DNA from 2 places in the Shewanella sp. NKUCC06_TVS genome. Region 2 is predicted to be linked to the other one. Evidence: riboswitches for the same ligand, from Rfam matches in the RefSeq annotation. Region 2 holds a riboswitch; the other holds the start of a gene.
What was found. A riboswitch is a leader RNA that binds a small molecule or an ion and turns the genes downstream of it on or off. The one in region 2 is predicted to bind cobalamin.
Positions count from the first base shown of each region.

Region 1: another riboswitch for cobalamin. It lies ahead of KO531_RS03580 (TonB-dependent receptor); the one in region 2 lies ahead of KO531_RS10480 (ABC transporter ATP-binding protein).

Region 1 covers NZ_JAHKQX010000002.1:347,731-350,883, reverse strand. The annotation lists gene KO531_RS03585 (hypothetical protein) at 1-1,411, shown strand, start outside; cobalamin riboswitch at 1,546-1,781, shown strand; gene KO531_RS03580 (TonB-dependent receptor) at 1,890-3,153, shown strand, end outside.
Region 2 covers NZ_JAHKQX010000008.1:38,064-41,216, reverse strand. The annotation lists gene KO531_RS10485 (iron ABC transporter permease) at 1-519, opposite strand, end outside; gene KO531_RS10480 (ABC transporter ATP-binding protein) at 516-1,397, opposite strand; cobalamin riboswitch at 1,496-1,689, opposite strand; gene KO531_RS10475 (histidine phosphatase family protein) at 1,911-2,636, opposite strand; gene metH (methionine synthase) at 2,906-3,153, shown strand, end outside.

The DNA of each region.
Region 1 (3,153 bases), on a different contig from region 2:
TTTACTCGTGGGCATGGTTGCCATGCAGATCTCTGGTTGTAGCGATCCTCAACCTATGGCCGTTGTGGAAAGTAATAACGAGTCATTGCTACAGTTTGATAACGGTAAACTCATCCAATTTAAGGAAAATCCGAGTCCACAGTATCGCCATATTCCCTGTGATTTACCCGCAGTCGAGACTGTGGTCACCAACAGTTCGGCCTTTGCGGCGTTAACACAATCTGGTGAGGTGATCACTTGGGGTGACAGTTATGCTGGCGGTGATAGCCGGGAGGTGACGGAGCAGCTTAAGCAAGTTAAGCAAATCGTCCCAGTCAAGGACGGGTTTGCCGCGCTACGTCAAGATGGCACTGTGGTTTACTGGGGTAATGTAGGGAAATTGAGCCTCGACAAAGCCCTGCAAAACCGCATGACCAATATTACCAAGTTGTTCGCTAATCAAGAGGCCATTGCGGCCCTTGATGCTAATGGCAAGGTGCATACTTGGGGTTATGGCCCCTACGGCGGCAATAGCTTACATGTGCAGGATCAATTAGTTGATGTTGTCGATATCTTTGCCAGAGGACGCAGTTTTGTCGCCCTCAAAAAAGAAGGTAGCGCGGTGATTTGGGGGCAGGTTGAAGAGTCGACCAATATGAAAAAGTTACTCCCGCAGCTTACGGATGTAGCGAAGATCGAATATTTTCAACACACCTATGCCGCCTTGAAAAAGGACGGCACTGTGGTGAGTTGGGGTTGGCGCAGTGATGCTTACTCGATCCGCAGTGCTTTAAAGGATGTGGCGAGTATGACGGCAAACAATTGTGCCTTTGCGATTTTAAGTCCTACGGGGGATGCGCATTTTTGGGGCGATGGGATTAACTGTGGTGTCGATTGGATTAAAAAAACCGATATCACAGGGGTAAAAGAGATTATCAGCATCGGCTCAGGCTTTTTATTACTGCGGGATAAGGCCGTGCCGCAAATTGTGGCCGACGATACTGATTACGCTCATATGTTTGGGTTTCACTATGCCCAAGACATTCTTGATAAATATTGGCAGGAAGGCAGCGTCATTACTCGAGGGCCTGCCTCCTTTGTGTTTACGCGTCCCGATGGCAAAGTGGTGCCTGTTGGTTATCGCGCCAACCGTGATAATGTGGAAAAGTTAATGGCACGTATTCCGCGACTCACTTGGTTAGATGGCGCAGATGACGGTTATGTTGGCATCAGCGAAAAGGGGGAGCTGGTCTCTTGGTCGATGAATTTGCCCATGTTCGACAAGTCGCCAGTGCAACCTGCTGACTCGTTAGTGATTAAACCGCTGGATTTTACCCCCGTTGCCCAATGCGAAACCCCTGAGCAGCGTCAGGCGATTTTGAGCAAAGACAGACCAAAACCTGCGGCAAAAAACTGGGATGGTGTTTTCTAGCTCATGTGAGTTTTCTCGCTAACTTGAGATTAATGGACTTTCATCCGTATAGACGTCTATAATGCGCGCGCTCAGGTCTGATATGCCCTGAGCCTTGTTGGGCGTTAACAGATTGTACGCCCTTTGAACCTAATTTTGAGTCAACCTTCTGTGGTGCTTACGATGATAGTGTCGTGAGATAATCGGGAAGCCAGTGAAATTCTGGCACTGCCCCCGCAACGGTAAAAGGTGAGAGAAGACCGCGTTTGATTGGTGTGTTCAAGACTGAACCCGAAAGTCAGAATGTGAAAGGTCAGTCTCGCGTTAATCTAACTTTTAATGGATTAACATAGCCTAAGTCCGGAGACCGGCCCTGAAGGTGTTTTTGAGATTTCGGTGGGCAGATCTCAAAATGCGATAATCACCGTCAGTATTTACGACTGAATTAACGGTATCGTGGCGTCAATGCCCCGTTTTCCTTGCAGGAGTTAAAGGTAAAATGGGAATAAATCCAACAAAAATCGCGCTGCTGATCGGCAGCCTTTGCAGTTTTTCAATTATCGCGCCTGTTATGGCGGCTGACGATACCAGCACAGCTAAAGTCGACGAGCATCTTGTCGTGATCGGCCGCTCTGATAAGACCCCGTTAAATATTGCCGCCAATGTGAATGTGATTGATGCCGCGGCTATTGAAATGAGTGGCGCAACTAATTTGACCGACGTCTTACGCGGTCAAAGTGGTATTCAAATTTCGGATAACAATATTGGAACTAGCTTTGCGATGCGTGGTTTTAGCGCCAGCACTGCCGTTAATAACACGCTGATTTTACTTGATGGTCGTCGTCTCAATAATATCGATATCGCCGCACCTAGCCTTAATGCCATTCCGCTTAATCAAGTGGATCGTATTGAAATTTTATCGGGTAGTGCAGGTGTACTTTATGGCGATCAAGCCGTGGGCGGGGTGATTAATATTGTCACTAAGTCCCCTGAAAATACTGGCGGCAGCGTGCAGTTATCCGGCGGCAGTTTTGATACCTATGAAGGTCGTGGTGATGTGTCTGGCGCGATCAACAAAGATTGGCGTTACTTTTTCACCGGTAGTTACAACCAAGGTGACAACTATCGCCAGCATAATGCCAACGAAACCGGCTCTATTCTTGGCCGCATTCAATATAAAACAGCCACAGACTCATTCTTTGTTGAAACCAGCTACTACGATAACGATCGTGAAAATCCGGGCTCGCTTACTGAAAAGCAATTTAAAGACGATCCCCGTGCTTCATCAAATAAGGTAGAGTATGCCCACGAGATGACCACTGCGGCGCGAACGGGTTACCAGCATCAGCTTAATCAAAACTGGGCGCTGGCGGCGGATTTAGATTACAGCGATACCTTAGTGTCTTCTCTTAATTGGGGGGCGAACAGCCATAACACACGCTCACTGTTAATGTTTAGCCCTAAAGCGTTAGCGAATTACAGTACGCGTCAAGGCGAGCTAAACCTAGTCACAGGTTTAGACATCAGCCGTGGCAAGGCTGATTTTGACACTATGGCGCGCAGTAATGTGCAGCAAATGCAAAGCGCCTATCTACAAGCTACAGTGCCTTTAAGCCATACTTTAAGTTACGTTGTGGGTGGCCGTTATGCGCGGGTGACCGACGAGTTAGTCGATGGCAATGTCTATCCTAATGGCATGGATTTAGATGAAAATGCCCATGCATTCGAACTGGGTTTAAATTACCGACCAACTGCGGAGCACA
Region 2 (3,153 bases):
ACTGGCGCCAATAAAAGCGCCCAAGGGCAGGCTAAACCAAAGCAAACCAGACAAGGCACCCGAACCGCTAAAAAGCCCAGAATGTGCCGCCATGCCCGCATTATCAAAAAATCCAGAGCCAGTGAATAAGGTCAACATCACCACAGCGCCAAAGGACGCGCCAGAGCTAATGCCAAACAAATAGGGATCGGCGAGCGGATTGCGAGTCACGGTTTGCAACACACTGCCCGCCAGTGACAAACCCGCTCCCGCCACAAAAGCCAGTAAAATGCGCGGCAACCTGAGCTCCATCACAATGCGCTCAGTCATACCATTGGCTTGAGTGAGGTTCGTCGCTTTATTGATAAATACTTGAATAACATCCGTAAAACTGATGTTCGCCGCACCAAAACTCGTCGCGGCAATAGGCGTTATCAAAGTGATGATACCTAATACGAGCAGCATCAGTTGTTGTCTCGTCAACGGTGTCACGATACGCCCCAAATATGAGATGAAATATTTTTTACTCCCCAGAGTCATCCGCCCTCGCCTCGCTCATTCAGGCCATGATCTACATGGTGATAACCATAAAAATAGCTGATTAAGGGCTTTTTATGTTGTGGATGGGGCGATACCTGAGCACACACGCCAAACACATCGCCAATTCGCGCCTCGGTTAATACTTCGGTTGGCGTCCCCATAGCGCTGACGTCCCCGTTATGGATCAACAGCAAACTGTCGCACAGGGCACTGGCTAAATTAAGATCATGAATAGAGGCAATCACGCTGATGCCAAGGCTACGCACCAATTCGAGGATTTGAATTTGATAGCGCACATCGAGGTGGTTCGTTGGCTCATCGAGGATTAAAAGCTGCGGCTGCTGCACTATGGCGCGGGCAATCAAGGCGCGTTGCTTTTCACCGCCAGATAAGTGCTCATATTGTTGGTGCATCTTATGGCTCAAGCCGACTTTCTCTAAAGCCTTAGCAATACGCTCAATATCACAGCTCGAATTGGTATCGAACATACCCTTGTGGGGCGTTAAGCCCATACTGACCAATTGCTCTGTGGTGAGGTCAAAATAGTGCGGTGTATCCTGCTGCACTACGGCAACGCGACAGGCAAACGCCTTGGGCGACAAGCGCTCAATATCTTGATCAAAAAGGGTAATTTTGCCCTGAGTCGGGCGAACAAACCGATACAAACAGCGCAACAAGCTAGACTTGCCCGCACCGTTAGGGCCAATCAGCCCCAGCATCTGCCCCGTTGGCAGCGTAAAGTTAATATCGGAAAGTATGGTTTTGCCATCGATACACCAGCTCAAATGACTCACATTGAGCGCGACTGACGGGCCCAATGATGGGTTAGTGTCACTGTCATTCACGGGGCTGTTAGTTTGGATTGCGGAAAGTTTCACCTAAGCGGCGCTCCTATCGAGTCCAAACCTGTATAAAAAAGGTTGTGCATATTGTCATCTGCTCCCTCGAGTCACCCGCTCGAGAACTAAGGCTGCACGCAGCGATAACAGAAATAGGCAGGTCTCCTGACTTGTAGAAAAGAAGGAGCTAGGCTCTAGAATCTAGGCGCTTCTTTAAACTACTCACAGTTGCGGGCACAGTTCGGGCTGACTGACGAGCAGCTCCCCGATTCCCTATTATGTTTGGGTTGATATGCTCTTTGTTAACAACGCCACTGTGAATTAAAACAACGGAGCGATTCGAACAAAGAGAGTCTATTCCCAACACCTATTTCTGCGACGTTATCACTCATTGCGCATGTAATACGCTATCTCGTTCAAACGTCAGGGAAAAGCATTATCCTACATCTATCCCATTAGGCAATGCTGTTTAAATCAGAATATTTTCATGTCAGCTTATTCTCGCCAAACAATCACGCCTACACCATATCGCCTAGGTCGTGAAATAAGGCCTCAACACCTGCGCCCACTCGGCCAATCTAAACGCCAATAGCAGGCACCCTGTTCATCTTGCAGCACATTAATAGTCACCACGGCCGCCACGGGTAAATCGAGTTGACTATAAAACCCCACCGCCCGTTCAACCCCTAGGGCACGCGCCATTAAGTGACGGATCACCCCGCCGTGGCTCACGACCCACACTTGAGTGGCTGGCATATTGTCAGCGTTTTCATTAATGGCACTGTTTTCATTACCCATTTTATGTGAGTCAAGGGTCAATCGTTCAAACTCAGCGGCGAGTATCTGGTCAATCGTCCCATTCACCCGCGACTCAAAACTTGCCATAGTTTCACCATTAGGCGGCGGAGTTTGCCAAGGATTTTGCCAATACGCCGCTAAGTGTTCGCCCTCTTGTTGATACAGTTCATCGAGCCGACAACCATCCCAATCACCAAAATCAATTTCCTGTAAACCCGACAAACACTGCGCCTGTAATGGCCTTGACTCAGATATCAGTGCTGCCGTCGAATGCAGCTCGGCGGCGAAAGCGTGGGCAAAATCGGCGCAGCGGCGTGAAGTCGAGCTATAAATCGCGCTACACACGCTGGCCTGTGACTCAACTGCTGCCGACATTTGTTGCCAACCCTTTTTGCTTAAAGGCACATCCACACGACCCCGCAAGATAGCGCCGCCTTCACACTCACCGTGGCGCAACAATAACAATCGAACTTGTTTCATATATGCCTTTTTAGTTAGGGACTAGATGCTAGGAACTCAAGCCGAGGGCCTAAATTCTTGATTCTCGATTCTCGCTCCTAATGCCTTTGACTTTCATCTTGCCCTGACAATCATAAGTCGCGTATTATGGACGTCTATACGTTTAAATGTCCAAAACAAATTTTTAAGAACAAGTATTCAAAAAATGTCGGCTGACGACAATAAAATGCACTTAGCATAACAATGGCCGATTTTTGGACTTAACTTAGCTGTATTTAAGGTAACTATTTATGACGATACCCTCAACCAAAGCCAGCCAAATATTAGCAGACATTCGCAAACAGCTTGCAGAGCGCATTCTGATCTTAGACGGTGCAATGGGCACTATGATCCAAGGCTACAAGCTGGAAGAAGAGGACTATCGCGGCGAACGCTTTAAAGATTGGCACACGGATGTCAAAGGTAACAACGACCTCTTGGTCTTGTCACAGCCTCACATCATCAAACAAATTCACACCGACTACTTAAACGCCGGTGC